Regions from separate parts of the Uliginosibacterium sp. sgz301328 genome, predicted to be linked through region 3. Evidence: predicted binding sites of a transcription regulator. Region 3 holds the regulator's gene; each other region holds the start of a gene.
The links. Region 3 encodes LexA, which represses DNA repair genes until DNA is damaged. Its sites were predicted from a motif close to ACTGTATNTANATACAGT; they were not measured.
Positions count from the first base shown of each region.

Region 1: a site for LexA is predicted at 6,098-6,115, ahead of ACDA63_RS15585 (ATP-dependent helicase). Genes of this name have one in related genera too.
Region 2: a site for LexA is predicted at 2,977-2,994, ahead of imuA (translesion DNA synthesis-associated protein ImuA). Genes of this name have one in related genera too.

Region 1 covers NZ_JBGVSA010000022.1:3,252-13,982, reverse strand. The annotation lists gene ACDA63_RS15630 (diguanylate cyclase) at 1-125, shown strand, start outside; gene ACDA63_RS15625 (LysE family translocator) at 170-781, opposite strand; gene ACDA63_RS15620 (hypothetical protein) at 849-1,187, opposite strand; gene ACDA63_RS15615 (hypothetical protein) at 1,418-1,660, shown strand; gene ACDA63_RS15610 (hypothetical protein) at 1,748-1,957, opposite strand; gene ACDA63_RS15605 (aldo/keto reductase) at 2,247-3,212, shown strand; gene ACDA63_RS15600 (NTP/NDP exchange transporter) at 3,202-4,557, shown strand; gene ACDA63_RS15595 (YgjP-like metallopeptidase domain-containing protein) at 4,622-5,119, shown strand; gene ACDA63_RS15590 (ferredoxin--NADP reductase) at 5,141-5,914, opposite strand; gene ACDA63_RS15585 (ATP-dependent helicase) at 6,145-8,250, shown strand; gene ACDA63_RS15580 (DUF72 domain-containing protein) at 8,260-9,159, shown strand; gene ACDA63_RS15575 (ABC transporter ATP-binding protein/permease) at 9,162-10,731, opposite strand, start outside.
Region 2 covers NZ_JBGVSA010000008.1:148,009-158,739, forward strand. The annotation lists gene ACDA63_RS08415 (hypothetical protein) at 1-993, shown strand, start outside; gene ACDA63_RS08420 (EAL domain-containing protein) at 1,034-2,821, opposite strand; gene imuA (translesion DNA synthesis-associated protein ImuA) at 3,037-3,771, shown strand; gene ACDA63_RS08430 (DNA polymerase Y family protein) at 3,768-5,201, shown strand; gene ACDA63_RS08435 (error-prone DNA polymerase) at 5,185-8,439, shown strand; gene ACDA63_RS08440 (response regulator) at 8,448-9,284, opposite strand; gene ACDA63_RS08445 (ATP-binding protein) at 9,560-10,731, shown strand, end outside.
Region 3 covers NZ_JBGVSA010000001.1:146,387-157,117, forward strand. The annotation lists gene corA (magnesium/cobalt transporter CorA) at 1-852, shown strand, start outside; gene ybaK (Cys-tRNA(Pro) deacylase) at 880-1,365, opposite strand; gene ACDA63_RS00640 (DUF4124 domain-containing protein) at 1,407-1,967, shown strand; gene ACDA63_RS00645 (FKBP-type peptidyl-prolyl cis-trans isomerase) at 1,995-2,333, opposite strand; partial or broken gene ACDA63_RS00650 (FKBP-type peptidyl-prolyl cis-trans isomerase) at 2,319-2,663, opposite strand; gene nudC (NAD(+) diphosphatase) at 2,880-3,707, shown strand; gene dctP (TRAP transporter substrate-binding protein DctP) at 3,928-4,899, shown strand; gene ACDA63_RS00665 (hypothetical protein) at 5,069-5,581, shown strand; gene ACDA63_RS00670 (hypothetical protein) at 5,666-5,881, opposite strand; gene lexA (transcriptional repressor LexA) at 5,923-6,537, opposite strand; gene ACDA63_RS00680 (hypothetical protein) at 6,629-6,835, opposite strand; gene ACDA63_RS00685 (hypothetical protein) at 6,995-7,459, opposite strand; gene flgL (flagellar hook-associated protein FlgL) at 7,472-8,686, opposite strand; gene flgK (flagellar hook-associated protein FlgK) at 8,704-10,644, opposite strand.

The DNA.
Region 1 (10,731 bases), on a different contig from region 3:
CGGTCAGCATCGGCGTGGCCAGCACATCCTCCACGACGGTGGAGAGCGTCGAAGCGCTGGTGAAGGTGGCTGACGACTGCCTCTACCGGGCCAAGGCGGGCGGGCGCAATCGGGTGGAGGGGTAGTCAGCGAAGGCGTCGCCGCGCCAATGGAATGCCCGATTGCCTGCTCATCCCCGCAGCGGCAGCGCCGCTCCGATCGCCACGAATATTCCGCCGCAGGCGCGATTGAAGACGCGGCCCACGCGCGACAGCCATGCGCTGATGCGGTGCGCCACGCTGGCAATGAACAGCTCGGTGATGAATTCGATGGTGGCGAACGTGCCGGCCATGATGACGAACTGCAGCACGAGGCTGCGGGCCGGATCGATGAACTGCGGCAGAAATGCCGCGAAAAACAGGATGCACTTCGGGTTGGTCACCGCCGACAGCGCACCTTGCCTGAACATGGACCAGCCGCTTCTCGCCGCCGCCAGTCCGCTCCGCTGGATGCTGATCGGCGGCGCGCGCCATACCTGCACGCCAAGCCAGACGAGATACGCTCCGCCCACCCACTTGAGCACGACGAGCCAGATCAGCGAGGCCTTGAGCAGTGCGCCGATGCCGAACATCGACAGCGCCACGACGCTGATGAAGCCGACCGAACCGCCGGCAACGGTGCACAGCGCCTTGCGGCGTCCGTAGAGTGCGCCATGGGTGAGTGCGAGCAGGCTGTTGGGACCGGGCGAGAGGGATAGTCCGAGTGCCGCCAGCGTGTAGATGAGCCAAGTGTGCAGGTCCATGGCCGCAGAGCATACATGTCGATCGCCTCGTGCGGCGTGCGCTCGTGCGCCGCTGCCGCGATGCGGTTCATTGGCACACGAACACGCTCACGTACCCCGGCGTGGGGTACGAGGTTTCGTGGAGCGCTGCGGTGCTGCCCCGGTCGTATAACGCTTTGGCAAGCGCCTTGGCGGTGACGGCTTCGTCGGGCGGCGTGAATCCGATTTCGCCCTGGCAGATGCCGCAGCCGGGCTGCTGATTGACCGACTCCGGCAAGGCCCGTACGCGCCACCGGGTTGTGCTGCCCGCAGTTTGCAGATTGAGCACTGCGCGGAAGGCCGCGATGACTGCAATGCCAAGCGCGACGAGCGTCAGCAGCTTGGTCGCGTCGTCAGTGGATGAGAGCAAGTGTTTGTCGTCCGGCATGGCAACTTCCGCTGTTGTCCACGCTGTTTCGTCGCAGCGCAGCATGGAAGTCGCCATGGGCATATGGGCCGCGACGACACGGTCAAGAAGGCAGGGCGTGTTTCAAAACCCTTAGGGGAAGGCCCTGAGCGCCTTTATTTCGCATGGCGCTACGATGGTTGAGTCTGGATTTCCAACGCGGAAGCGCATTTTCCGTTTAGAAAAACCCGTGTATCGAAGGAGGAGCCCCCATGAACCGGAAACTTGTCTCAGCCACCGAATTGGCGTCGATTTTCAACACGAAGCTCCAGTCCAGCGATCTGCTGACCGACGAAACCCGCGACTGCCAGGTCGGCGAATTCTATCGACTGGTGGTGCCCGATGGAGACGGCTGCAATTGGTATCTACGCAGCTATACCGGCCCTCACACGTGTTCGGGCGTCGTGCATGCGATCGCTGCGGACCTGCGCCTGCGCTATAACCTGATGAACTGATCGGATGGATTCGATTTGCCCGGTCTTGCGGCGACCGGGCCTGACGCCCGCCGGCTTTGCCGAGCGGGCTTTTTGTTGCCACGACGGTCAGTGACGCTCCAGCCAGCGCACGACAGCGTGCATCGAGCCGAACGGGGCGCACAGGCCGATGAGGCAGGCGACGACAAGGAAAACGGAGCGGAGGGTTTCGCTCTCGCCGACGGATTCCGGTCTCCAATGCCAGATCGCCACGGGAATCAGGATAGTCATGAGCCACCACTGCGCAGCGAGTGCCACTGCCTTGAATATGCCGATCATGCTGTCTCCTCTTTGGGTTTGCGTGTTGCTGGCCGCCGGTTCTCGCGCGGAGTGCCCAAATGGGAATGTACGCAAGGAAAAGCCCGTGCGCATGCATTCCAGTTGAATGGAGAGAACATTTACTTCCTTTTACGCTGCAGGGCCTATGACACATTGCCGCAATTGGTTTTCGAGGGGCGGATCGTGCAACCAAATGGGGGCTCATGTGTCTGTTGCTGACGCACTACCTGTGCGCGATGTGCATCCACGACATGGCCGGCCGTGCGCCGGTACCGGATGGAGGAAAGTCATGATGCGTACGTCTCCCCCGCGCACGGCGTTCGCGGCCGGCGCGGATTTTCCATCGCGCAGGCGCTTCATCGGACAGGTGTGCGCGCTCGGGCTGGCATTCGGGATGGCAGGGCGGGCCGGCGCGCAGGCCGCACCCGCCCTCATCCTCAGGCAGATTCCATCATCGGGCGAGCGCGTGCCGGTCATTGGGCTGGGCACGGCCCGGCGCTATGAGGACGCCGCCAGCGAGGCGGACCTCGCGCCCTTGCGGGCGACGCTGAAGGCCTTTGAAGCCGGGGGCGGCCGCATGATCGATACCGCGCCGTCGTACGGCATGGCAGAAAGCGTGGTCGGCGCGCTGGTCGCCGATCTGGGCATCCGGCGCAGCATGTTCCTGGCGACCAAGGTCGGCGCCAATGGCAAGGATGCGGGCCGTGCGCAGATCGAGCGTTCTTTCATCCAGTTGCGTACGGATCGCATCGATCTTATTTCCGTGCACAACCTGCGCGACACCGCCACGCAGTTGGCAACGCTGCGCGAACTCAAGCAGGCCGGGCGTATTCGCTATCTCGGGATGACCACGTCCTTCGACGGTCAGTACGACGCGTTCGAAGCCACCATGAAGCGCGAAACGCTCGATTTCGTGCAGGTCGACTACGCGCTCGACAATCGCGGTGCGGGCGAGCGCCTGCTGCCGCTGGCGCGCGATCGTGGCATGGCGGTGATGGTGAATCTGCCGTTCGGGCGCGGGCGCTTGTTCAGCGCGGTGCAGGGACGGCCTCTGCCGGAATGGGCGGGAGACTTCGACTGTCATAGCTGGGCGCAGTTTTTCCTCAAGTACATCGTCTCGAACGACGCGGTGACGGTCGCAATCCCCGGCATGGCCAAGCCCGAGTACGTCATCGACAACCTCGGCGCCGCAACGGGGCGCCTGCCGGATGCCGCAATGCGCCGGCGCATGGAAGCCTACATCGATGCCCTCTGAGCGCGCCGTGGACGAGGGCGCCCTGCCACGCAGGCTGATCGACGTGCGGCCCGGCGAGTGGATTGCGCTGAGCTGGGCGTGGCTGTACGTGCTGGCCGTGATGGCGGCGTACTACGTCATCCGGCCTGTGCGCGACGCGATGGGCGTCGAGGGCGGTGTCGATAATCTGCAATGGCTCTTTACCGGCACCTTGCTGGCGATGATCGCCATCAATCCCGCCTACGCGGCGCTGGTGCGCAGATGGGCGCGGGAGCGATTCATCACCGTCACCTACGTGTTCTTCATGGCCAATCTGCTGCTGTTCGCGGTGGCCATGCACGTTGCCTCCGCTGGTCAGCTCGTGTGGGTCGGCCGCGTGTTCTTCATCTGGGTGTCGGTGTTCAACCTGTTTGTCGTATCCGTGTTCTGGGCGCTGATGGTCGATGTGTTCGACACGGAGCAGGCCAAGCGTTTGTTCGGACTGATATCGGCGGGCGCCACCATCGGCGCCATGGCGGGTTCGGGCATTGCATCCGCGCTGGCGCATTCGGTGCCGACGACGTGGCTGTTGCTGGGGTCGGTTGCGCTGCTGTGCCTGGCGGTCTTCTGCGTACGTCGCCTGTCGCGGCTGGCGCCTGCATTGCGCGCGCCGCGCGAAGTCGCCGCGGCCCGGTCGGAAGTCGACGCGCCCATCGGCGGCAGCCTGATGGCCGGGCTGGCGCACACGCTGCGCTCGCCGTACCTGCTTGGGATCAGTCTGTACATCTTGCTGTACGCCATCACGTCGACCTTCCTGTACTTCCAGCAGGCCGCCATCGTGGCCGAACATTTCGCCGATCGCGCCGCGCGCACGGCGTTCTTCGCCAATGTCGATCTGGTGGTCAACGTACTCACGCTGGTCGTCCAGGTATTCGTGACCAACCGTTTTCTGCGCCGCTTTGGCGTGACCATCACCATCGGGCTGCTGCCGCTGGTGTCGGTGATCAGCTTCGGCGTGCTGGCGGTGGTGCCGACGGTGGCGGTGCTGGTGGCGGTTCAGGTGATCCGGCGCGTGGGCAATTTCGGCTTTGCCAAGCCGACGCGCGAAGTGCTCTTCACCGTGACTTCGCGCGAAGACAAATACAAGGCCAAGCCCGTCATCGATACGGTGGTCTATCGCGGTGGCGACCAGGTGGGCAGTTGGTCGTATGCCTTGCTTGGCTGGATGGGATTCGGGCCGGTCGGCGTGGCGATCGTGGCCGTGCCCTTGTCGGTGTTGTGGCTCTTCAATGCGCTGTGGCTGGGGCGTCGTCAGGCCGCGATGGTGCGCGAGCAGCGTGGAGCCGCGCAGGCGGAGGCCGCGGCACCGGCGTGGCAAGGTTCGTAACATCGTCGCCGATGTCCGATCGTGCGTTTTCGGCCATACTGGCGCGCCTTGCCGCCGTATTGCCATGGACCGCCTGAAGTATCTCTCCGCTTATTCCGCGCCCCTGCAGGACAAGGTGCGCGCGCTCATCGCCAGCGGCAAGCTGGGCGACTACATCGGCGAGCGCTATCCGGATCGGCACGAGGTGCGCAACGACCGCGCGCTCTACGATTACGTCACGGATCTCAAACAGCGCCACTTGCGCAGCGCACCCGCCATCGACAAGGTGCACTACGACAGCCGGCTCGACGTCGAGCACCATGCGCTCGGCTTGCATACAGCGATCTCGCGCGTGCAGGGCGGGCGCCTGAAGGCGAAGAAAGAAATCCGCATCGCTACGGTCTTTCGCGAAGCCGCGCCGGAATTCCTCCTGATGATCAGCGCGCATGAACTCGCGCACCTCAAGGAGCGCGAGCACAACAAGGCTTTCTATCGGCTGTGCGAGAGCATCGCGCCCGGCTACCACCAGCTCGAATTCGATCTGCGCCTGTTCCTGACCTGGCGCGAACTGCCCACGACCTAGCCGCGGGCCTTTCCTGCCGGCTTACTGCCAGTAGTTTTCGAACAACATGCTGCCGATGAGTCCGCGCCGGCAGGGCTGGAAGTTCCTGTCGCGCAGCAGCGCGCGCATGTCGCCGGTGAATTGCGGGTTGCCGCAGACCATCACTCGCGCAAAGGCCGGATCGAGCGACGAGGCGAGCAGCACTTCGAGCGAGCCGTCGTTGATCATCGTCGGGATGCGGCGGGCGAGATAGCCGCTGCCGGATTCACGGGTGACGACCGGCACGTAATGCAGCACGCCGGGGTGGCGCGTTTCCAGCGCCCGCAATTCGTTGGCGTAGGCCAGTTCGGCGGCCGTGCGAACGCTGTGCACGACGAAGATCGATTCATACCGCCTCAGTACGCCGCCTTCGCGCAGCATCGAGATGTACGGCCCCAGGCCCGAGCCCGTCGACAGCATCCATAGCGTGCGCCCGGGCGCGAGCTGGCTTTCGACGAAGAAACCCATCACCCCGGGATCGAGCAGGATGTTCGCGCCGGCTTCGAGGGTCGCCAGTTGGCTGGTGAACAGGCCGTGGGGAATCAGCGTGACAAGGAACTCCAGGTGTTTGTCGTCGGGGGCGGAGACGATGGAGTAGGGGCGCCACACGATGTCGCTCGTGCTGTGTGCGGGCAAGCCCAGGCGCGCGTAGTGGCCGGGCGTGAAAGTGAAGTTGTCCGGCCGGGGAATGCGCAGCGACCATTGATTCGGAGCCCAGCGCGTCCAGCTGTCGATGGTCCGGGTGGTCCAGCGGGGGGCGGTGTGTAGTGCTTCCATGTCGAGGCCTTGGCGTACTGCGAGGGATATTGGCAGGACCCGTCCGCGGTCGTCGGGTTCCGTCAACCACGATGTTGCACCATGAGCCCAAATCCTTGCCAGCGTAAGGGGTTTGACCTTGGCGGCCCGCCTGCCGAAGAGCGGTGCGCGACACAAATGGAAGATTGCCTGATCGATAGTGCTGCTGTATGTTTGTACAGCTTTTCGATGGCCGCCCCCCACACACAACAATGATGGTTCCCGCTACTCCCGCGCCCACCACGCCTCCGGCGTATCTTGCCCGGCTGAATGCCGAACAGCGCCAGGCCGTTGAATATGGCGTGGGCCAGCACGGCCAGAGCATTGCCGGCCCTTTGCTCGTCATCGCAGGCGCGGGTTCGGGCAAGACCAATACGCTGGCGCATCGTGTGGCGCATCTGATCGCGCATGGCGTGGACCCGCGCGGCATCCTGCTGCTGACCTTCTCGCGGCGCGCAGCCAACGAGATGGCGCGGCGTGTGGAGCGCATCGTCGGCAGCATCGACGGCAAATACGCGCAGCTTGCCAAGTCGGCGCTGACCTGGGCCGGCACTTTCCACAGCATCGGTTCGCGCCTGCTGCGCGAGTACGCCGAATACCTCGGCATGAGTCCGTCCTTTACCATCCACGACCGCGAAGACTCCGCCGACCTGATGAATCTCGTGCGCCATGAGCGTGGGTTGTCGGCCAAGGACAAACGCTTTCCCGCCAAGAACACCTGCCTGTCGATCTATTCGAAGGTGGTGAACACCGGCGACACGCTGGAAGAGGTGCTGGAGTCTGCCTACCCGTGGTGCGTGGAGTGGGAATCCGAACTGCGCCAGTTGTTTGGCGCGTACGTCGAAGCCAAACAGTCGCAGGCCGTGCTCGATTACGACGATCTGCTGTTGTACTGGGCGCAGATGCTGACCGAACCGCAACTCGCGGCAAGCGTGGGCGAACGCTTCACGCACGTGCTGGTGGATGAGTACCAGGACACCAATCGCCTGCAGGCCGCGATCCTCAAGGCGATGAAGCCGGACGGTCGCGGCCTGACCGTGGTGGGCGACGACGCGCAGTCGATCTACGCTTTTCGGGGCGCGACGGTACGCAATATCCTCGACTTTCCCGCGCAGTTCGATCCGCCGGCCAAAGTGGTGACGCTGGAGCGCAATTACCGCTCGACGCAAGCCATCCTGAATGCCTCCAACGCAGTCATCGGCATGGCGGCGGAGCGCTTCACCAAGAATCTCTGGACCGACAGGCCGCAGGCCGAATCACCGCGATTGGTGACGGTGCGCGACGAATCCGCGCAGGCCGACTACATCGTCGAACAGATACTCGCGCGGCGTGAAGAAGGCGTGCCGCTCAAGCGTCAGGCGGTGCTGTTCCGCGCGGCGTATCACAGCTCGCAACTGGAAGTCGAACTCACCCGCCGCAATATTCCGTTCGTGAAGTTCGGCGGTCTCAAGTTCCTGGAAGCGGCGCACGTCAAGGACATGCTGGCGGTGCTGCGCTGGATCGAGAATCCGCGCGACCGCGTGGCGGGTTTCCGCGTGATGCTCATGCTGCCCGGCGTGGGGCCGAAGACTGCCGGCAAGGTGCTCGACGACATCGCCGCGCACGACGATCCGCTGGCCGTCCTGCGTGCAACGCGCGCGCCCGCGCTGGCGGCGGAAGACTGGAAGCTGCTGTGCGACATGCTGGCCGTGGCGCGTGCGCCGGCATCCCCCTGGCCGGCGGAATTCGAACTCGTGCGCCAGTGGTACGAACCGCATCTGGCGCGCCGCCATGAAGACGCCGAAGTGCGTGCCGGCGATCTGCTGCAGATGGAAAAGATCGCCGCGGGATATGCCTCGCGCGAACAATTCTTGTCCGACCTCACGCTCGATCCGCCCGACGCGACCAGCGACGAATCGGGCGTGCCCTTGCTGGACGAGGACTACCTGATTCTGTCGACCATCCATTCGGCAAAGGGGCAGGAGTGGGACAGCGTCTACCTGCTCAACGCCGTGGACGGCTGTATCCCGTCCGACATGGCGACGGGTAGCACCGAAGAGATCGAAGAAGAGCGCCGCCTGCTGTACGTGGCGATGACGCGCGCCAAGGATCAACTGCAGATACTCACGCCGCAGCGGTTTTATGTGCACGGGCAGGCCAGCGGCGGCGACCGGCATGTATATGCCACCTGCACGCGCTTCATCCCGGCCGCATTGATGCCTTTGTTCGAAGCGCGCGCGTGGCCGCTGGCTTCGCCGCCCTCGCTCAATACACCTGCCACGCCGCCACCGCAGGCGTTCATCGACATCGCCGCGCGCATGCGCAAGATGTGGCAGTAAGGCGGCGCGATGGCGATTCTCGTCGGGTCGGCATCGTGGGCCGACAAAGGTCTGATCGCGTGCAAGCGCTTCTATCCGCCGGGCGTGTCGACGGCTGAAGCGCGCCTGCGCTACTACGCGACGCAGTTTCCCATCGTCGAGGTCGATTCGAGCTATTACGCCATGCCCAGCGTGCGCAATTCGCAGCTATGGGCGATGCGCACGCCTGATGACTTTGTCATGAACGTCAAGGCGTTCCGCCTGCTGACCGGCCACCATACTGACCCCTCCGCGCTGCCGAGCGATATACGGCTAGCGCTGGGCGATGTTTCGCGGCAGATCTATTACCGCCAGGTGCCAGCGGAAATCCGCGACGAGATGTGGCGCCGCTTCATCGATGCGCTCGCACCGCTTAAAGCGGCGGGCAAGCTTGGTGCGGTACTGTTCCAGTTCCCATCGTGGCTGATCAACAACCGCGAAGGGCGCGATCACGTGGCGCATTGCGCGGAGCGCATACAGGGGCACTGCATGGCGATCGAGTTCCGGCATCCGAGCTGGTTTCTCGCGGAGCGTCGCGCTGCCACGCTCGAATTCGAACGCGCGCTCGGTGCGGTGAATGTCGTAGTGGACGAGCCGGACGTAGCCGATACGAGTATTCCGTCCGTGTGGGAAGCGACGCATCCGTCGCTGGCGGTGGTGCGCCTGCATGGCCGCAACGCGACGAGCTGGAATCCGCGCGGCATTGCGCACAGTTCGGGGCGCTTCAACTACGAATACCCGGAAGACGAACTGGTCGATATTGCGGCAAAGATCCGCCGACTCGCGGAGCGCGTCTCGGATGTGCACGTCATTCTCAACACTAACAACGAAGATCAAGGCCCGCGCAACGCCCGCAAGTTGATGCGCGCGTTGCAGGCCGGCGGCGGTTGAGGTCAGGCGGGAATCAACGCGCCGCTGCGCCAGCGGCCTTCGCCGAGCAGTTCCAGTTCATGCGTGTGGAAAGCATGCAGCGTGCTGCGGTGGCCCACGCTGACGATGATGCTGTCCGGCAGAGCTTGCCGCAGCAGCGAGTACATCGCGTGTTCCAGCCCTTCATCCATGGCCGAACTGGCCTCATCCAGAAAGACCAGCCTTGGGCGCGCGATCAACGCGCGGCCGATGGCGAGCCGCTGCTGCTCGCCCAATGAGAGCACGCGTCCCCAGTCGGCTTCGTCATCCAGCCGTTTGACGAGATGCCCGAGCTGGCATTGGTGCAGCACTTCGGCCGCATGTTCCGGCGTTGCCGGCGTGGGCGAAGGGTAAGAGAGCGCAGCACGCAGGGAGCCCAGCGGCAGATAGGGTTTTTGCGGCAGGAAGAGCGCTTCGTCTAGCGGCCGTTCGACATGTCCGTCGACGTACGGCCACAGGCCGGCAACCGCACGCAGCAGCGTTGTCTTGCCCATGCCCGAGCGCCCCCGGATGAGCAGCGCATCGCCGCGCGAGAGCTGCAGCGACAACTTGCTGACGAGCGTATGTTCGGCCGGCGTGCGCACCGACAGGGCCTCGATCGACAGCGCGTCGCCGCGGCTGATGTCCGCCATCGGCAGCGCTTCGGCCATATCCATCGCATTGACGAACCCGGTGAGACGATCGAGCACCGCGCGGAAGCCGGCGAACTCATCGTACGAGGTGCGGAAGAACGACAGTGCGTCCTGTACCTGGCCGAATGCCTGCCCGGTCTGCATGACGTCGCCCAGCGTGATCTGCTTGGTGAACAGGCGCGGCGCCTGGATCAGGAAGGGGAACACCACCGCGATCTGGCTCACCGCCAGGTTCAGGCCCTGGAATTTCAGCGAGCGGTAGATGATGTCCCAGGTATTGCGGATAACGTCGGCGAAACGTCCGCGCAGGCCCTGCAGTTCGACCGCTTCGCCCCGGAAGAAGGCAATGCTCTCACCGTATTCGCGCACGCGGATCAGCACGTAACGGAAGGTGGCGTTGAAGCGTTCGGTGAGGAAGTTCAGCCGCACCAACGGATGGCCGACCCAGACGGCGAACACCGTCGCCACCAGGACGTAGATGTACACGACGAAGATCATCCCGCGCGGGATGTCGATCCCGAACAAGGAAAGCGCGCCCGACAGCCCCCACAGGATGATGGTGAACTCCACCAGCGAGACCACCGACGAGAGCAGTCCCGTCGATAGCGACAGCGTGCTGGTGACGAAGCTGTCCACGTCTTGCTGGATACGCTGGTCCGGGTTGTCGACGTTGTGCGTGACGAAGTCGGCGCGATAGTACGAGCGGCTGTCGAGCCAGCGGCGCATGAGCGAATCGGTCAGCCACATGCGCCAGCGGACCAGCAGCACCTGGTTGACGTAGAAGTTGAGCAGCGCGCGCACCACGTGGACGGTGGCCAGCACGCAGAACACGGCCATCATGAACCAGAATGCCTTGGCGTCGAGCGCCTGCATGGCGGCGTAGAAGCCGTTGTACCAGTACGAGAACAGCACGTTCATGCGT
Region 2 (10,731 bases), on a different contig from region 3:
GCTCAAGTGGTCGTTCGGGCTCGCAGCGTGCGCGACATGACCGTCATGCTGGTCGTGGTCGTAGCGTTCAGCGGCATGGATTGGGTGGGGGGTATCGTCGCAGGTCATCCACAACCATTATTGTCGACCGAACACCTTCAGTGGTGGGCGACGCTCTTCCAGTACTCATCGAACACGACATTACTATTTTGGGTTCCTAACCATGCCTTGCCCGGATGGTTTCTTGCTGCTTTTCTGTACGTTCGCTGGAGCGATCCTCGTGCCGTACGTATGGTGCCGTTCTGGTTGGCGGTGCTGCCGTTGTGGTCACCCTTAACCGCTATTGGCTGCATTCCGCTGTTGCTCGCGCTCGTATGGCGCCATCGCGGTGCGCGCCGGGATCTCATTGCAATGATTTGTGCCGGGGCGCTCTTTCTCTTGCCAGCCCTGGCGTCCTCGGCCTATCTGGTGCTCGATGCGGCGAGTGTGCCGGCGTCCAGGGGCGAATCAATATTCAACGCGCCGTTCATGCGTCGCTACGTGATGTTCGTCGTGTTGCAGTTCGGCTTGTTGTGGATTTGTCTGTGGCGAATGCGGGCCGATGTGTTGCTCGCTATCGCGGGGGCCGTATTGTTGGCGCTACCACTGTTCCGCTTCGGGCCTAACAATGATCTGGTGATGCGTGCATCCATCGCGCCACTCATGGTGGTAGGCCTGGCAGCCGCAGATCGCCTGTGTGCGCTCGATTGGTCGGTCAAGGCTGCGCGCGATCAGGGAATGACGATAGTGGTATTGCTGGCTCTCGGTGCGATCACGCCTGCTCACGAGATCGCGCGCTCGCTGCTTGAGCCGCGTTGGACTGCATCGACCACGACGACGGCCTACATCGAAACTCTCGGCGCGCCGCATTATTTCGCTCGCCTGGAAGGCTCTTTATTTGAGCGGCTGCTCGCAGAGCCCATCATCCTGCCAGCCCCCGCTGTTCTGCCCAAGCAGAACATCCAGATGCCATAGCGCCTGCCAGACCACGGGCCATTGGGCGGCAGAACGTCCGTCAGGCCTCTTCCACGTGCAGCAAGATGCGCCCCTGCTTGGCGGCACGCTTGGCGGCGGCTGCGCGCGAGGCGACCTTTTCGTGCGACAGACTGTGGCCGGCGTGCACGCACAGGGCGCCGGCGCTCATGGTGGTGAGCGGAAAGAATGCCGTGCGTCCCTGGCGGTCTTCGGCTTCGATGCCGCCGCGTGCGCGGTCTTCGTCATTGAACAGCGCGCTTGCGCGCAGGCGGAACTGTTCGAGCGCGGCGAGCAGCCGGTGTTGCCAGTCGTCGCTCTGGAAGAGCACGAGGAAGTCATCGCCCCCGACGTGGCCGAGAAAATCGCGCAGCGGATTGCACGCTTGCGTCAGGCACGCTGCCGCGAGCTTGATCATCTCATCGCCTTTCCAGTAGCCGTACTGGTCGTTGAAGGGCTTGAAATGATCGAGGTCGCAGTAGCAGGCGACAAAGCCGCTGCGGCTTTGCAGCAGGCGGTCGATGTGGCGCGAGATCGGGATGTTGCCCGGCAGGAAAGTCAGCGGGTTGGCATAACGCGCGGCTTCGATGCGGTTTTCCGTCACCATGCGCACCAGCGCCGAACCGGTGCCCAGACCGACGTAGCGGCCGTTCTCGGTGATGATGAAACCGTCGTACAGGTAGCGCTGGTCTTCGTCGGTGATGATGTCGGCCAACTCGTCGAAGCTGGCCGAACGTTCGATCAGGATCGGATCGGTGTCCATGAACAGCGTGCACGGCCGGCGCCCGAAGAGCTCTTCGTGGAACGGCAGCGACAGCGTATCGATGAATGAGCGGCGGTTGACCACGCCGACTGGGTGACCGTCATCCGACACGATGGCCACTGCCGTCAATTCCGGATGATGGTGGAAGACGCGCAGCAGTTCGTTGTTGCTGGTGGTCGGGCCCACGCAGGGCGCTTCGTTGAGCACGCGATCAACCCGCATGATGGTTGGGCCGATGCGTGCAGGCTCGGGGAACACGGCGATGGCACGGTTGCCCAGCGCCTCCCACACCTTGGCGGGGAGTTCGCTCACCGGGTCCGCACTCGGCCGCCCGAGCAGAAAGCCTTGCCCGTATTGCACGCCGAGGTCGCGCAGCACGATGAGTTCTTCGATGCGCTCGATGCCTTCGGCGACCACTTCCGAGCCCAGCGTGGCGGCCAGTTGCACGATGGCTTTGACCGTCTCGAACTTGCGCGAATCGCCGTCGATGCCGGCAACGAAGAAGCGGTCGAGCTTGAGCACTTCGGGCTGCAACTGAATCCACAGCGCAAGGCTCGACTGCGCCATGCCAAAGTCGTCGAGCGCGACCTTGCCGCGCTGATGACGCAATAGATCGATGGCTGCGACCAGCCGGCCGACGTCCTCGGCGACATCCTGTTCGGTGACTTCAATGACCAGGCGGTCGCCAAGGTGTGCGATTTCGCGCAGCGCGGTGTCGACCTGTTCCGGTGCCGCACCCAGGTGCAGCAAGGTGTCGCAACTGAAGTTGAGCGACAGCGTGCCGCGCAGGCCCAGTTCGGTGAAGCGGCGGACCAGCGTTTGCGCGGCGGCCTGTTCGAGCTCGATCGACATGTCGGCAGCGCGGGCCAGGGCGAACAGTTCGAAGGCGCTGCACAGACCGCTGTCGCGGGGCGGGCGGATCAGCCCTTCAAAACCGTGCAGGGCACCGGTGGCCAGATTGAAGATCGGCTGGAAATTCGCTTGGAGCGCATGCAGATCCACGGGCGACTGAGCGGAGGGGAGGCGTCGCTCCGGTTGCTGGATGGCATGGCGTGCGGCGGCGGACATGAGAAAACCTGTACGGGGGTTCGAGTCCCGTATAACGGCGCGGCGGCGCCGAAGTGGAATGAAGTTTATGTGACAGCGGCAGGGCCCCTGTGAAGGGCGCGTGCCTTCGTGAGCTTGCGTGTCGCGCCGCCGGCCGGACTGGAAAAGTCTCGATGACTGTATAAAAATACAGTATTGGATCGGGCCGATCCTCCCACCGGTTTTTCGCCTCCCGCATGCCTGCCGCCACTGCCACCCTGATGGACATCCTCCAGCGCACCGATGTGTGGCGCGGCGACCGGCTGGCCGCGCTGGACGGGCAGGCCCAGGCCAGTGGCTTCGACACGCTCGATGCCCAGTTGCCCGGTGGCGGATGGCCGCGCGGCGCGCTGGTGGAGTTGTTGTCCGCCACACGTGCCATCGGTGAGGTCTCGCTGCTGCTGCCTGCCTTGCGTGCGGTGGTGGATGAAGCGCCCATCGCTATCGTCGCGCCGCCTGCCTGTGCGCATGCGCCCGCATGGGCCGCGCATTTTCCGTTGGCGCAACTGCTGTGGGTGACGGCTGCCGACGAAGATATCGCCTGGAGTACCGAACAACTGCTCGGTAGCGGTGCGCTGGGTGCCGTGCTGGCATGGTTGCCCGCCCGCGTCGACAACAAGACGCTGCGCCGTCTGCAACTGGCGGCCGAAGGTTGCCGCAGCCTGGCTTTCATGTTCCGCGACGAGTCCTGCGCACGCGTGGCGTCGCCCGCGCCGCTGCGGCTGGCCCTGGTCGGCAGCCCTGACGGTTTGCGCGTGGACATCCTCAAGCGGCGCGGCCCCCCATGTGCCCGCAGTCTGCTGCTGCAGGTGGAGCGCCCCTTGCCGTGGCAGCGCGTACTGCGCCGTTCGGTGCCGCCGGTGGGGCACACCGTGTTGCGTGGCGTGCCGTCGTCCGTCAAAGCGTCGCAGCCTGCGAAGGTGGCGCCATGAAGCAGGCGCTGTGGCTGTGCATGCGCTTTCATCGGCTGGCGCTGGAAGTCTTTCCGCCTGACGAAGGGCCGGCCGTGGCCGTGTCGCAGCAACGCATCGGCTGCGCCAACGATGCGGCCGAGGCTCACGGCATCCAGCCCGACATGCGGCTGGCCAGCGCGCTCGGTCTGGCGCCGGGGCTGGCCGTGCATGAGTGCGACGCCGCGCGCGAGATCGATACGTTGCATCAACTGGCCTGCTGGGCGGGGGGCTTTTCGCCGCACGTCAGCGTGGCCGGCACGGATGAACTGCTCATCGAAATCAGCGGTTGTCTGCGGCTTTTTGGTGGCTTGAAGCCACTGTGCCGGCAGGTGGTGGCCGATATCGACGCGCAGGGTTTTTCTGCATGCCTGTCGCTGGCGCCCACACCGCTTGCGGCGCAATGGCTGGCGCGGGCAGGGCAGTCCAGTGCGTGTCTGCGTGCCAATGATCTGCAAACCGCGCTCGCGCCGCTGGACGTGGACGTGCTGCGCCTGACGCAGGCCGATGCCAATACGCTGGCCGCCCTCGGCGTGCGCACATTGGGCGACCTGTTCGATCTGCCACGTGCCGGTCTGGCGAGGCGTTTCGGGCCGCTGATGGCGCAGCAACTGGCGCAGGCCCTGGGGGACGCGCCCGATCTGCGGCCGAGCTTCGTCTTCCCGGAATGTTTTGCGCAAAAGCTGGAGCTGCCTGCCAAGGTCGATCACGCATCGATGCTGCTGTTTGCCGCCCGACGCATGCTGGCGAGCCTCGCGGGCTGGCTGAGCGGGCGGGCGGCGGGCGTGACCGAATGCGTGTTTGAGCTGGTGCACGAATACATTCCACCGACGCGACTGGTGCTGAGTTTTGCCGATGTCACGGCCGACCTCGCACGCATGGAACGCGTACTGCGCGAACGCCTTGAACGCCTGCGTCTTGCAGCGGCGGTGACCGACCTGCGGCTGGAAGCCAACGCGCCCGAAACCTTGTCGGGTACGAGCGAAGGTTTGTTCGCCCAGACCGCCGCGCGCTCGTTGGCACCCGTGATCGAGCGCCTGCGCGCGCGCCTGGGCGTGGAGGCCGTGCATGGGCTGGCCGTGCAGGCGGACCACCGTCCCGAATGCGCTACACGTCAGGTGCCGCAGGGGCAGGGCAAGGTTGCGCAGGCCAACTCGCCGCGTCCGTTATGGTTGCTGTCCACGCCGCGCGCCGTCCAGCAACGTGACGATGGCCTGTACAGCAACGGGCGGCTGCATCGTCTGGCGGGGCCGGAACGTATCGAAAGCGGCTGGTGGGACGAAGGCGAAAAAGGTCGCAGCATGGCGGGCGATTTGCGTCGCGATTACTACGTGGCGCAATCAGAGCGTGGCGAGTGGGTCTGGATTTTCCGCGATACGCGGGGGTGGTGGCTGCATGGGTACTTTGCCTGATCACGCCATGACGCCAGCGCTGCCCGACTACGCTGAACTGCACTGCCTGAGCAACTTCAGCTTTCTGCGTGGCGCTTCACAGCCGGCTGAGCTGATGGCGCAGGCGCGCAAGCGCGGTTACGCCGCACTGGCGATCACCGATGAGTGTTCGGTGGCGGGCGTCGTGCAGGCCTGGCAGGCATTGCGCGACATGCCGCTGGAAGACGCTGAAAAAGCCGCCGAAGCCATCAAGGCGGGCAAGGCGCCGCCGCCCGTGCTGCCGCTGCCCAAACTCATCGTGGGCAGCGAATTCACGCTCGAATGCGGGCTCAAGATCGTGCTGCTGGCGCAGGACCGCGACGGCTACGGCAACCTGTGCAGCCTCATCACGCTGGCGCGGCGGCGTTCGCAGAAGGGCGAATACCGTTTGTTGCGCGGTGACTTTACGCCCATCGTGCCGCGCGGTGCGGTGCCGGGGTGCCTGGCGCTATGGGTGCCGGGAGAGGCGCCCACGCTGGAAGATGCGCAATGGCTGGCGCGTTGTTTTCCGCCCGAACCGCCGACAGGCATCGGCCCGCCGCAGAACCGCCTGTGGATCGCCGCCGAAATGCTGTGCGGGCCCGATGATGCTGGCCGGCTCGATACGCTGCAACGTATTGGCGATGTGGCTGGCATACCGCTGATGGCGGCGGGGGACGTGCACATGCATGAGCGCCGTCGCCGTCGCCTGCAGGACACGCTCACCGCCATTCGCCTGCGCACGACCGTGTTCGCGGCGGGCAAGGCCTTGTTCCCGAATGGCGAACGCCACTTGCGTACGCGCACGCGGCTGGCGCGACTGTATCCGCCGCATCTGCTGGCGCAGAGCGTGGCGATTGCACAGCGCTGTCAGTTCGACCTTGGCACGCTGGGTTACGAATACCCCGAAGAAATCGTCCCGCCCGGCCATACGCCGACCTCATACCTGCGGCAGGAGACCGAAGCCGGCCTGCGCCGCCGCTATCCTGAAGGTGAGGACGAAAAGGTAAGGGCGAGCGTTGAGACAGAGCTCGCGCTGATCGAAGAGATGCGTTACGAGGCGTTCTTTCTCACCGTCTACGACATCGTCAAATTCGCGCGCGGCGAGGGCATCCTGTGCCAGGGGCGCGGCTCGGCGGCCAATTCGACGGTGTGCTATGCATTGGGCATTACCGAGGTCGACCCCAAGCGCGCGCATCTGCTCTTCGGACGATTCCTTTCGCGCGAGCGCGACGAACCGCCGGACATCGACGTCGACTTCGAGCACGAACGGCGCGAAGAGGTCATCCAGTACATCTACCGCAAGTACGGTCGCGAACGCGCCGCATTGGCCGCCACGGTCATCCGTTATCGCACCAAGAGCGCGTTGCGTGACGTTGGCACCGCGCTGGGGTTTGGCGAGGCTGAAGTCACCGCGCTGACCCGTTCGCTGGCGTGGTGGGACAAGCGCGACGAACTGCCCGATCGATTGGCCGGCATCGGCTTGCGGCTGGATAGCCCGCGCGTGACCAAATGGCTGGAGCTGGCCGACGAGTTGCGTGAATTTCCGCGCCATCTGTCGCAGCACGTGGGCGGCTTTGTCATTTCACGCGGGCCGTTGTCGCGATTGGTGCCGATCGAAAACGCTGCCATGGCCGAGCGCTCGGTCATCCAGTGGGACAAGGACGATCTCGAATCGCTCGGCCTGCTCAAGGTCGACGTGCTGGCGCTGGGCATGCTCACCGTGATCCGCCGCGCGCTCAACTGGGCGTCGGTGCGGCAAGGGCGCGCGCTGACGATGGCGGACATTCCACCCAAGGACACGCCGACCTTCGACATGATCAGCAAGGCTGACACCATCGGCGTATTCCAGATCGAGTCGCGCGCGCAGATGTCGATGCTGCCGCGCCTGCGTCCGAAGAACTATTACGACCTCGTCGTGCAGGTCGCCATCGTGCGCCCCGGACCGATCCAGGGCGGCATGGTGCATCCGTTCCTCGCCGGGCATGACGATCCGGCCAAGATCCAGTCCATCAGCCCCAAGATCGACGAAGTGCTCAAACGCACCTGTGGCGTGCCGATCTTCCAGGAACAAGTGATGCAATTGGCGATCGTGGGGGCGGATTTCTCGCCGGGCGAAGCGGATCAGCTACGCCGCGCCATGGCGTCGTGGAAGAAGAAAGGTCACCTCGAGAAATTCAAGGAAAAACTCAAGACTGGCATGGAAAGAAAGGGCCTGGGCGAGTTCGCCGAACGGCTCTGCAAACAGATCGAAGGCTTCGGCGAATACGGCTTCCCCGAATCGCACGCGGCCAGCTTTGCGCTGCTGGCGTATGCCTCGGCATGGCTCAAGTGCCATGAGCCGGAAGCCTTCCTGTGCGCCTTGCTCAACAGCCAACCAATGGGTTTTTATGCGCCCGCGCAGCTCGTGCAGGATGCTCGCCGCCATGGCGTGCGCGTGGAACCCGTCGATGTGTGTCGCAGCAATTGGTTCAGTCATCTCGAACAGACCGATGCGCCGCGCCCGGCCGTGCGCATGGGGTTGCATGAGGTAAATGGCTTTTCTCAGGTAGCCGCCGAGCGCATCAGCACGGCGCGCGGACAGGGCGCTTTTGCAGACATTGAAGACCTCGCCGCGCGTGCCGATCTGTCATCGGGAGAGTTGCGCTGCCTCGCCGCCGCGGGGGCGCTCAAGGCGCTGAGCGGGCATCGCCGCCAGAGCGCGTGGCAGGTGAGCGGCATACAGCGGCAGGGCGATCTGTTCGACACCGCCCAGCCGCGCGAAGCGCCCGTCATGCTGGCTGCACCCTCCGAAGGCGAGAACATCCTCGCGGATTATCGTCACGTCGGTCTCACGCTGGAACGTCACCCGGTGGCCTTGCTACGCGAGCGGCTCAATGCGCGTCGTTTTGGGCCGACCACCGAAATTATGGCGATGGCCGCGCGGGGGCTCGACAAGAACAACCGCAACCTGGCCGATGGCGCAGCCGGACGCACGGCGGGGCTCGTTACCTGTCGCCAGAAGCCGGGCTCGGCCAAGAGCGTATTCATTACGCTGGAAGACGAAACCGGCGTGATCAACGTCATCGTCCATCCGGACGTGGTCGACCGCCATCGGCGTGAAGTGCTCAGCGCCCGGCTGCTCGGCGTGTTCGGTCAATTGCAGTGTGCCAACAATGTCGTGCTGCTCGTCGCTAAACGACTGGTGGATCTTTCGCCCTGGCTGGGCCGGCTCGAAGTGACGAGCCGGGATTTCCACTGAAGCATTGCTCACCAGGGATGCGCCTCCATGCCCGCCAGCATGGTGAGCGAGGTGACCTTGAGCTTCTTCATGGCCGTGCACTTGTAGTGGCTCACGGTCTTTTCGTTGATGCCGAGCCTGGCCGCCAGGGCCCGGTTGGTCATGCCGCCAAGCAAGCCCCGGATGACTTCGGCCTCGCGGCAGGACAGGCGCGACCTCATGTCGGGCAGCGAATGTTCCGGCAGGCAGGTGAATCCTTTGGCGACCAGCGTGACGGTGGTCACCACGGCGTCCAGTTCGGTCTCCTTGCTGACATAGCCTTTGGCACCGGCGCGCGCCGCATTGAAGGCATTCGGCATGATCGAGTGCATCGATGAGAACACCACGACGGCGGGCGGCGGCGACAAGGCGATCACGGAGCGGATGAAGTCCGCGCCGGCCATGTCGGGCAGGGCGATTTCGGTCAGCACGATGTCCGGCCTGAGTTCGCGAATCAACGCCAGTCCCGTGATGCCGTCGCTCGCATTGCCGACCAGTTCGACCAGGGGATTTTCGCCGAACAGGATCGATAACCCGCGCAGGATCATCGGGTGCGGATCGACAGCGACCAGGCGTACTGACGACGAGGCGCGCAGCGACCGGCGCAGGGGTGGGATCGAAGCAAAATGGTGGAGATCCGATGTGATTGCCGTCTTGTGCATAGCGAATTCCCTTATGGGAAAAGGAGGATTGTGCTGACGCATAAGCTGAGGCTTGTCGTCCTGCCGATGAACCAGACCAGTCCGGGTTTTTGCGACATGCCCAGCGCTGCAATACAAGGACACAATCTCCACGAAGCGGCGTCGGACGGCCGCTTCATGCCGCATCACCCTTGCTCGTGTCGTGCGAATGTGCGAATTTTCCGACTTATCTAGAGTCGCTACTGACGGCGGCGTGCTGAAAATTCGCGATCAGATCCTGGTGTAAAGTCGAGACAATTCCGTGCATGTCTTCGGAATTGTCGTCGCGTCGCTGTCCTGCGTCCTGGCTCTGCCAAGAGCGCGGATCATGCGTACTGGCCGATAGGCGAGGCGACGCGGGCGTGCTGCACACACGTCAGGGTGATGCCCGATTGCCGTGTGGACTCAAGGAGACTCGCTTCATGGCGATGGCCGGAGAGCCGCGTGTCAGTGGTGCGCACCTCGAACAAGGCATCGGCGTAGGACCGCGCCTGCGTCACCTGGTCGTGCTGTCTGTCCTTTGCATCGTCGCGCTCTACGTGACCTACCTCGTGCTGGTGTTCAACGAGGCGATCGACCGGCAATTCGCAGCCTCGCGTGCCGCGTTCGACAGAATGCATATGCTCGGCGGACGCATTCAGGATTACACAGCCAAGGTCGCCGCAGTGGCGGCGCATTGGCCGCCGAGCGAGGCAGCCGATACGGGCATGACCGGGCCAAGGAGCGAAATTGCCGCCACCCCGTTTACGCATAAATTCACCGTCCTTACGCGCAGCGATGCTCCCGTCTCGCCGCAATGGAGTGAATTGGCATGGCGGCTCGCCCGTTTTGAAGCCGTTGAATGGCCAGGCCAGGCGACACTGATCACCACGGTGGTGATCGTGAACGACGGTTCGCGCGCCATCCTGTTGCCGGCGGCGAACGGCATGGGGCCGCCAGCCGATCTCGATGCGCTCATGGCATTGGCGGGCCAGATACAGACCGTGCTCGGCGAGCGGCCCGTATCGGAATCACTGCTCGTGGCAAATCTGCGCCTGCCCCATCCGATTCCTGCCGGGCAGCGGCAAGCCTATTACGCGCGGCGCTTTGCACTTGATGGGGCGAACGGCAGCGAACTTGCCACCGTCATCGTGGGTATAGGACCCAGCTTGATGCAGTTGGCAGACATCCGCGCCGACCAGCTCCGTCGGGTGAGCATGTATGCGGATGACTACACGCCCGTCTTTGAAGGTGAAGACGTGGCGGGCCTGCGACCGATCATCTCCAGAGACGCATCGGTCGGCCGCGATATCCTCGCCGACTATCGGTTCGAGCGCGGCATGCTTCTGCTGAGCATCAAGAGCCATTCTGAGGTGGTACTCAACGGTGTGCCGATCGCCGACGCATTCAGGTCCGACTTCTGGCGCGTCGCGGTGGCGTCGGTGATCGTGCTGATCGCTCTGGCGATGATCATCGTCGGATATCGGCGCTTTCGCGTGCGAGTGCTGCTGCCCGCGGCCGGACAGCTCTTGCGTCTGCAGGAGAGTGAAGCGCTTACTGCCGGCGTGCTCGCAGCGGCGCCGTCAGGCATTTTCGTGCTCCGTCTGTCCGACCG
Region 3 (10,731 bases):
ATGCGCGAGATCGGCGCACGCTTCGGCCTGCACCCGCTGGTGCTCGAAGACATCGCGCACACACAGCAGCGCCCCAAGGTGGACGACTACGGCGAGTATCTTTTCGTCGTCATGCGCGCATTCAACTATGACAGCGCCACGCACGATGCTTCGAGCGACCAGATCAGTCTGGTGCTCGGCAAGAACTTCGTCCTGAGTTTCCAGGAGCGCCCCACCGGCCTGTTCGATCCCATCCGCGAACGCCTGCGCCAGGACGGCTGCGCCTTGCGTCGTGCGGGGCCAGACGCCTTGCTTCATGCGCTCATCGATGCCGTCGTGGACCGCTACTTCATCGTAGTCGAGGCGATCGGCGACGACATCGAACTGCTCGAAGACGACATCATGAGCAGCACGGCCAGCCGCCCTATCGCCGACATCAACCACTACAAGCGCGAGGTGCTGGAAGTCCGCCGCGCCATCTGGCCGACGCGCGAAGTCGTCAACGTCCTGCTGCGGTCGGGGCCATTGCTACAGCCCGAAACCCAGCTCTACTTCCGCGACATCTACGATCACGCCGTCCACATCATTGACCAGCTCGACGCCCTCAGGGACCAGATCGGCGACCTCCTCGACATCCACCTGTCGACGGTCAGCAACCGCCTCAATGCTGAAGTGCGTGTGCTCACGGTGGTCACCACGCTGCTCGCGCCCGCCTCGCTGGTGACCGGCTTCTTCGGCATGAACTTTCAGCACCTGCCATTTCTGGATGCGCGCGGAGGCTGGGAGATATCGCTTCTCATCATCCTGATCGCCGGCTGTTCGCTGGTCGGACTGCTCTACTGGCTGCGCTGGTGGACGATCAAGCGCAACTGATGTCGCGCGGGGGCCAGCCAGCGGTGCTCAGGCCGCCGCGTCGACCAGCTCGGGTTTGAGGATGTCGATCACTGTCTGCGGGGAAAGCCCCACCAGGTATCCGCGCTTGCCGCCATTGATGTAAATCTTGTCGAGCGCCGCGATGGTCCGCTCCATATAGACCGGCATCGCTTTGCGGGTGCCGAACGGACTTGTTCCGCCAATCATGTAGCCGGAATGGCGATTGGCAACATCCGGACTGCACGGCGCGATACTCTTCACACCGATATGCCGCGCGAGATTCTTCGTCGATACCTCGCGATCGCCGTGCATCAGCACGACCAGCGGACGTTTGTGCTCGTCCTCCATGATCAGCGTCTTGACGACGGCATGCTCGGGCACGCCAAGCTCGCGGCTGCTCACAGTCGTTCCGCCATGTTCTTCGTATTCGTACAGGTGATGGGTGAAGTCCGCGTTGTGCGACCGCAGCACGCGGATCGCGGCCGTCACCGGCGTCTTGTCGTGATGACTCATGGTGTTGTTCTGCTGAATGTAGCGCCGACTAAACTGAAATCATGACACTGAGACTCTGCGCAAGCGCTTTCGTCTGCCTGCTGATCGTTCCGGCCTGCGCCGTGGCCGAGGTTTACCGCTGGACGGACCGCGACGGCAGGGTGCACTACGGCGACCAGCCGCCCGCCGGCGTGTCGGCGCGGCGCGTCGATGCCAGCGTCAACGTCGTGCCCGCGGTGCCCCGCGCGCCCGCTCAACCAGCCGCCCCAGCGGTGCCTGCGGCGCCCCCGTCCGCCAACACTCCGCCACAACCCGCCAGCCCGCCTGATCCACAGGATGAACTGCGCGCCCGCATGCTCGCGCAATGCCGCCAGAACCGCGGCATCGATTGCGAAAACGAAGTCGAGGCGATGCTCACCCCTCCGTGGAACGGCTATATCGAAGCTCCGTGGTGGCCTGTATGGGGCATCGCACCGCCGCGCCCGCGTCCGCCATCGCCGCCACGCCCGGAGCCACCCCGACCGCCCAAGCCCAAACCCGATCCGGTGCCAAAGCCCACTCCCGCGCCCACACCCAAGCCTGTGCAGCCCAGGCGCGGGTGGTCGTTCGAGCGCTGGGAGTGAGCTTCGCGCCCGCCCGCGTCCAGACGCTCAGAGCACGTCCAGCAATTCGACCTCGAACACCAGCGTGGCATTGGGCGGGATCGCGCCGCCGGCACCGCGCGCGCCATAACCCATGTGCGGCGGGATCGTCAGCTTGCGCGTGCCTCCGACTTTCATCCCGGCCACGCCCTTGTCCCAGCCCGAAATGACTTGGCGGCGCCCCAGATCGAAGCTGAACGGCTCGCCGCGATCCTTGCTGGAATCGAACTTGGTGCCGTCGAGCAACCAGCCGGTGTAGTGCACGACCACCGTGCGCCCAGGCTTGGCCTCGGCGCCCGTGCCAAAAATGCTGTCTTCGATGGTCAGGTCGGACAACACGTCGAGCAATTCGACCTCGAACACCAGCGTCGCATTGGGCGGAATCACGCCGCCCGCGCCGCGCGCGCCGTAGCCCAATTCGGGCGGAATCGTCAGCTTGCGCGTGCCACCGACCTTCATGCCCTGCACGCCTTCATCCCACCCCGGGATGACCTGACGCCCACCCAGTTCGAAGCTGAACGGCTGATTGCGATCCTTGCTGGAGTCGAACTTGGCGCCATCGGTGAGCCAGCCGGTGTAATGAACGGCAACGTTGCTGCCGGCCTTGGCTTCGGTGCCCGAGCCCTGGACAACGTCCTCGATGACAAGTCCGGTGGAAGTGGTGACGGGTTCGGCCATTGGGCGCTCCTTCTGTAACAGTCAAAGGGAAGAATGATAATGTCGGACGTCGCCGCTGAGCCGGTCTTGGGCCGAAAAGTCATCCAGGGTCGTCTTCGGAACGCACAGCACCAGCGGCTGCGGTGCATTCCCAAGACAATCCATGGCGCCACGACGCTGGCGCCCGCCTCGTGCACTGCTTGTCCAGCACGCGGCTTTCAACCAAGTGAATGAAACATGACCGAGGATTTTCTCCCGCTCTTCTCGGCGGGACACCACGCGTCCGACGACGCATTGCTCTTTGCATACACAGGCGATGAACAGATCCTGCGTGCCGACCTGACCCTGCCAGCCCTGGCGGATCTCGCTTCGCTGGGGCCTGCCGGCAGCGACAACATCATCGGCACGCTCGGCGGCCGCGATTGTCGTGCGCTCGCCTGGCCGCGCGGCACTGCGCTGCCGGATGGGCTGATCGCGCAAGGCATGCGTGACGTGCTGACCGCCCAGGCCGCCCACATCGCCTCCATTACTGTGCGCGCACGCCAAATGGCGACCTGGGACCTCCACTCGCGCCACTGCGGCGCCTGTGGCACGGCCACCTTCGTCGTCGCAGGCGAGCCTGCCAAGGAATGTCCCAACTGCGGACTGCGCGAATACCCACGCATCGCTCCCGCTGCCATGATCCTCATCCGGCGCGGCGACCGGCTGCTGCTGGCGCGCTCGCCCCATTTCAAGCCCGGCGTCTACAGTGCGCTCGCAGGCTTCGTCGAGGCCGGCGAAAGCGTGGAGACCTGCATCCACCGCGAAGTACTTGAAGAAGTCGGGCTGAAGATCGACAACCTGCGTTACTTTTCCAGCCAATCCTGGCCATTCCCGCATTCGCTGATGCTGGCATTCCACGCGGATTACGTTTCCGGCGACATCGTGCCGCAAGCGGACGAAATCGAAGACGCCGGCTGGTACGACGTCGATGCGCTGCCCGGACTGCCCGCGCCGATCAGCATCGCCAGCCGCCTGATTGCCAACGCGGTGGACGAGATCCGCGCACGTCGAGCGGCAGGTTGAGCTTTTTACCCGCCGATCGGGTCAATCGATTCACCCGGCCTCCGTGAGGCATGGTCCGGCTGCGACGACAAGGAATACGCTTTCGTCACCCTGTCGAATGGCGCTCGGCGCCGACCGTTCGGCGCTCATGGAAAACGCTTAACTGATTTTCCGAGTACCCTTCGCCACATTGCGACGCCTCACTCCACAGGCCCGCGCTGGAACACAGGGGAAACGAAAAATGCTGAGGCGATTGTTGCTGGGATGTGTGATGGGTCTGGCCTTGCCTGCGCTGGCGCACGCAGATCCGCTCAAAGGCTGGGTTCAGGGTAGCGAAGAATTCCCTTCGCACCAGGGCCTCAAGTTGTTCATGGACGAGGTCAAGGCCAAGACGGGCGGCAAGTTCGAAGGACAGATCCAGACCAAAGACACGCTCGGCGACATCTACAAGGCATTGCCGCTCGTCGACAAGGGCCAGCTCGATGTCGCAGTCATCAGCAACACGCCGATGTACAAGGCTGTGCCCGAAATGGAAGTACTGTCGCTGCCATTCATGTTTTCCGATACGCGCGGAATGATGAAGGCGCTCGATGGCGAACTCGGCAAAGGGCTGGAAAAGAAACTCGCCACCAAGAGCTTCATCGTACTCGGTTGGTACGACGGCGGCTCCCGCTCGTTCTACCTCAAGACAAAGCCGACGGGTTATGCCACCGATATCGAAGGCAAGACCTTGCGCGTGGCCGACCGCGAAGCGCTGCGCACCATGGTTACCTCACTGGGCGGATCGGCCGTGATGATGCCGCTGAACCAGATGCCCAAGGCCTTCACGAGCAATGAACTGGATGGCGCCGAGACCGACATCTTCACCTATGCCAAGGAAGAGCACTTCAAGTACGCGCCGTATTTCCTGGTCAGCAACCACAGCATGCAGCCAGAGGCTCTGATCGTTTCCACCCAGTTGTGGGCAAAACTGTCGGAAGCGGAAAAGAAGGTCTTCCTGGAGGCTGGCCACAACTCGGCCGTCGCCATGCGAGAACTGTGGGCCAGGCAGAGCGCCACATTGCGCGCCAAGCTCGAAAAACAGGGCGTGAAATTCCTCGATCTGAAGAACCAGACGTCTTTCATCTCGCGCATGCGCCAGGTCTACCAGCCGATCCTCAACAAGCCCGATGCGAGCGAACTCATGCTGCGCATCATGACGACGCGAGGCTAAGGCAACACCAACGACGCCAAAACCGCATCCCAAGACATCTCTAGGAGAGACCCAGCAGGCGGGCCAGACGTTTCTGGTATTGGTGGCGAACTGATTTGAATCGACCCGCGTCATCTTTTCGAAGGGCATTGTCCTGCGCCTTGCATGCAAGTGACGTGAGGAGAAGGTAATGCGGTGGGTCGGCTTGATCGTGGCGATCTGGATATTGGCCGCCTGCGAGCGCGCGGCCGAGCCTCGGAGCGTGCAGCCTGCGCAAGCCGAGAGCTCGATAGCCTCGGACGCCAACGAAACACCATGGGGGACGGTAAATATCGCCGGCCCGGGGCCGACCAGCTTCATGCCCTGCGAAGCGATGATATCGCCCGCCTCCACATTGGTCCTGTCGATGAGCTGGGAGGCCTGTGCCACTGTGCCGCTGCAGCAGATCAAGGCTGTCGGCTCGCAAACGGAAGACGGCGAGACACGAATCAGCGTTCGCCACTACAGCACAGTCGACGGGCGCATCGTCATCTATAGCTACGAATGCGCCAGCAACCGCCCCTGCAACGGCGACAACGGCGTCACCTGGCACCGCGAAGCCCGCAGTCTGACGCTGAACCAGACCCGCCTCGATCTGTTCAACTCGGGCGGCGCTCGCAGCATTCCGCTCGCTGAACAGATCAGCGGCACACTCCACTACTGACGCAAGTCCATTCAGGCATCGCGTCGATTCGCGCAGTCCTGCCCGCGCCATCTCTGCGCGCGACTACCGCGTGGCGAACGCTCTTTAGAGCCCCAGCCGCTTTTCTTCGTACGACGCCAGCAAGCCCCAACTGCGGCCACGTCGATGGACGACATCGAGGATCGCGCTCGGACGGATGACGGTGCGCGTGTGCGTTTCCACGCCGCCACTGCGGCGATCATGCGGTTGCGCCAACACGGGCGCTTGCGGGATGAAGTTGGCTGGACCTTGCAGCAGGCTGAACAAGCGAATCGTCTTCATGATGGGTTCTCTGGAAAGCTGGAAAAAGGATCGGCGCGTGTTCAACGCGGAAAACCGTCGCGGATCAGGCCGACGGCGATGCCTTCGATCGTCAGCTGACTGCGTTCTGGATCAACGAGGATGGGCGCGTAGTCGCGGTTCTCCGCGATCAATTCGACGATCCCGTCGCGGTGGCGCTTGAGGCGCTTGACGGTGACGTCGTCGTCTACACGTGCAACGACGATCTGCCCGTCGCGGGCTTCGTGCGTGCGGTGCACGGCCAACAGATCGCCATCGAAGATGCCGGCGTCGATCATTGATGCGCCCCGCACCTGCAACAGGAAGTCAGCACGCGGAGTGAACAGCGCCGGATCGACCTGGTGCCGGGACTGGATATGCTCTTGCGCCAGTATCGGGGCGCCGGCGGCGACGCGGCCGATCAACGGAATACCCAGGGATTCCACCAGCCGCAGACCACGGGCTGAACCAGCTTCAAGCAGCAAGGCGCCTTTCTGGACGAGCGCCTTGATGTGGCTCTCCGCCGCATTGGGCGAGGCGAAATTGAAGGCGTGCGCGATTTCGGCACGCGTGGGCGGCATGCCATTGGCCTCGATGGCTTCGCGAATGAAGTCGAGGATTTCTTGTTGCCGGCGCGTCAAAACGGATTCGGATGCCATTGCCACCTCCTGGAATACTGTATTTATATACAGCACCCAGGAAATGCGCAAGAATTTTCTGTGCCGGCGCGCCCCATCGGGCGCAGATTGCTCAGAACGCCAATTCGTCGCCCTCTTCCGCCATGGGCGGCGGCTCGGGGATTTCGTCCAGGCGGTGGCTGCGCGCCATTTCCGCCCGGCACGCCACGATCTGGTCAGCCAGGCCGGGCAAGGGTGGAATGTGCTCACCCGAACGCAGGCTGCGTTGTGACTGGTAGAAGCTCATTTGCGCGATCGCGCGACGACGGCGTTCGAACATGACTCGGGCCCTCTGTTTCGTTGAGTGCGCGAATCGTTTGTTGTGATCGACCATGCGTCGCGCTCGCATGCCCCTACTTCAGACCACATTGCACTGCAGCGCAAGCTGGAAGAAAGGGCTGCCCGTGACGAAAATCACCCGGCATTGCGCCGTATCGGTTTAGCGCAGGATTTGCGGATGGACGAGCACGACGTCGGCGCGTGCCGTGCGATGCGGCAGCCAGATGCGCGAATCGATCGACTCCTCGTAGCGCAGGATCTGATAGCTGCCGAAGCCGCGTTCGCGGGCCAGCGCTTCGGCCCGGCGTGCCAGCACTTGTTTGGCCTCGCCCGCGCCGCCGACATTGATCGGCTTCATCGTCAATTCGTACGAAGCACGGTTATCGCCCAGGCGTGTTTCCTGGATCGACCAGTTCGGCGCCAGCGGATCGACCACGGTGTAGACCAGATAGCTGATGCCGGCAATCACCACCAGATCGTCCAGATGCAGCACGTAGCTTGGCGTGAGCTGGATGCCGGCATCGGGAATGATCGAAGCGTTGCGCGGATAGGTGCCGCTGATCGAACTGCACGCCGACATGGCCACGCACAACGCGGCAAGGATGGCACCGGAAAGACGTTTCATGGCGCGCGCCCCTTACTTCAGGAAGTTGAACAGCGACAGGCCGGATATCTTGATGAACGACTGCTGCGCCGCCTGCAGGCTGACGTTCTGCATGCTGAAATCCGAGATCGTCGAGGCGTAGTCCAGCCCGGTCAGCTTGTTGATGCGGTCGGAATACTGCTGCTGCGCATCCGTGCCGAGGCTTTGCAGCGCATCCAGTTCGGTCTGCCGCGAACCCACCTGCGAGCGCAGCTTCAGTACATTGTCGAGCGCGTTGTCCAGTTTGTTACCCGCGTCGGCGAGCCCCTGCTGAAGCGCCGCGCCCGATGAGTTGTCCAGCACGCTGATGAGCTGTTGCAGGGTGCTGAACATGTCTGTCTGGCCGCCCGGATCGACCGTGAAGGTGTCGCCCGGCGCGGGTGTTCCGGACACCGCGACTTGAATCTGGCCGGTGGCCGGCGCGGGCGGCAGGTCGATCGTGCCGCCGCTGGTGTACGTGCCTGTTGCCATCGGCGCACCGGTCATGCCGGGGTCCGCTGCGCGATCGAAGACCTCGTAAGTGCTTCCGCTGGTAAAGCGGATGCCATATTGCCCGCCCGAGTACGAGCCGGTCACCGAGCCACCGTTGATCACCGCCGCGCCGGAGTTGCCCGACGCGGACGAAGCGTTGAACGAGCCATTGAGATTGTCCACGCTCATGAAAACCTGCATGCCGTTGTCGGACACCGGCATCAGCCGCGTATCGGAGACTTGCAGCGTGCGCTGCCCCTGGTCGCCTTGATAGCTCACCCCGCCCGACAGATTGCCGGTAAACGGCAGGGTGTCGCCCTTGAAGCCGGCGAACATGTATTGCCCATTGGAATCCGTGCTGTTGGCCAGGCTCAGCAGGGAATCGAACTGGCTCTTGAGGTCTGTCGCGATGCTCTTGAGGTCATCCTGATTCAGCGCGCCGTTGCCCGCCTGGATGGTGCGCTCCTTCGCGTACGTAATGATGTCGCCGATGGCGGCAAGCTTGCTCTCCAGCGATTTGAGCGCATCGTCGGCAGTACCCTGGTTGGTCATCTGCTGCTGCACAACGGCGCTGGCCTGTTTGACGGTCAACGCTTGCGCGGCGGCCACGGGATCGTCGCTGGGCTTGGTCACCCGGGTATTCAACGACAATTGCTGCTGCAGCGTCATCAGATTGGACTGCTGACGGTTCATCGTCGAAACGTTGGTGTCGAAGATCAGAGAGGTCGAAATGCGCATGGCGTGCTCCTGATTGATCAGCGCGCAATGTTGAGGACAGCTTCGAAGAGCGTCTGAGCAGTGCTCATGACGCGGGCCGCAGCCTGATAAGCCTGCTGGTAGCGCAGGAGATTGGCAGCCTCTTCATCGAGGTTCACGCCCGATACCGACTGCTGCGCGGCCTGCGCCTGCTCCAGCAGGGTCTGCTGCGTGCTGGTGTTGATTTCGGCCGCGTGCGTCTGTGTGCCGATCTTGCTCACGATCTGGCTGTAGGCCGTAGCGTACGTCGCCGATCCGCCAAGCATGTTCTTGGTCGTCTGCAGGTTGCCCAGCGCCACCGCATTGCGTCCGTCCGACACCCCGCCGTCATTGCTGGTGATGGTGAAGGCGTCGCCGTTCTTGGGCGCCCCGCTGATCGAAAACGAAATGTTCGGCGAAGCAAGCGTGAAGGTCTTGCCCGAAGCATCCGCGACGGGGTCATAGGCCAGCGTGCCGGACGCCGCGCCACCCAATACAAAACTATTGGTGGCCGAGTCGAACGTAACGGTAATGTTCCCGATGTGCGGCGTCGTGGCCGAAATACCGGTGCCGCTGACGACCGAACCCTGCGAGATCGACGCCGTGCCGCTGTTCGTCGATGCCGCCGACGTGGTGATGGGTGCGCCAGCCGCGATCAGCCGCGTATCGGTGATTGCCACGTTCACGCTGGACGCGGCATAGCGGGTCGGCTGGATCAGGAAACGGTCGCCCGCCGCAACGGAGCCCGAGGTGAGCGAAATCGAAATGCCGTCAACGTCGGTGGGCAAGGTCGCGCCGGAATACACCGACTTGCCATCGGACGAGCGCTGCAGGTTGTAGTTGGTGCCGTCGAAACTCAGCACGTAGTCGTCGGTCGTCAGGTTGGCGACGTTGCTGTATGACACTTCCAGTTGCGCGCTGGAAACCGTTCCGGTGGAGAAGGCCGGCAAATTTTGCACGGCGCCCTTGATGGGGGTGAAAAAATCGCCGCCCATGGCACCGTTCAGATCTACGCCAAGCCGATGTTGGGCGTTGAAGGTCTCGGTCATGCCCACCGCGATGCGCCCCAGCGCGTTCTGCGCGGCATCCAGCGCGTCCGAGCGGAACGTCAGCAGGCCGGCCAGCGAACCGCCGGTGATCATGCTGTCGGAAAGCTTGGCGGAATTGTCGCCCTGCAACTGGATACCCAATTGCAGCTTCTTCGGATTGCTGTCCGACGGCGTGGCGGTCAGCGTGTAGGTGCTGTTGCCCACCACCAGCGGTTGGCCGGTGCCGATGAATACGCTCACCGAACCGTCGCTCTCGGTCGTGGTCGTCACCTGCACGTTGCGGTTCAATTCCTGGATCAGTGCATTGCGCGCATCCAGCAGATCATTGGCAGGCACGCCCGTGCCGGAGGCCTGCGCCACGACGATCTGGTGGTTCAGGTCCGCCAGTTGTTTGGCCAGGGTGTTGATCGAATCGACGGTGGTTGAAATCTGCGACTCCACCCCGCTACGGATTTCGTCCATGCGCTGGTTGAGCGACTGGAAGCGCCCCGCCAACGCCTGGGCGAACGACAGCATCGATTGACGCGCCGACACATCCGACGGATTGCTCGCCACGCTCTGTACGCTGTTGAAGTAACTCGTCAGCGCAGAGGAAAGCCCGACGGTTTCATCGCCCAGCAGATTGTCGATCTGCGCGATCTCGTTGTAGTAGGTCTCCGACTTGGAATGCGCGGCATCGGCCGCCATCGTCTGGTTTTCGAGGAACTGGCTGTAGATGCGCTTGACCGTCTGGACCTGCGTGCCCTGTCCAAAGAAACCCGCGCCCGTATAGAGCGGCTGCTGTGTGCCCTGGATCACCTGTTGACGGCTATATCCCGTCACGTTGGCATTGGTGATGTTGTGCGAGGTCGTCGTCAGTTGGGCCTGCGCGGCGTTCAACCCCGTCAGACCGATACTCAGCAAACTGGCCATGAAGGCGCTCCGGATCCACTTATGGCTGAGCCATAGCAAGAGCTTTGCCAGTTCAGGCGTCTCTGCTTTTGTTTTTTAAATACAGAT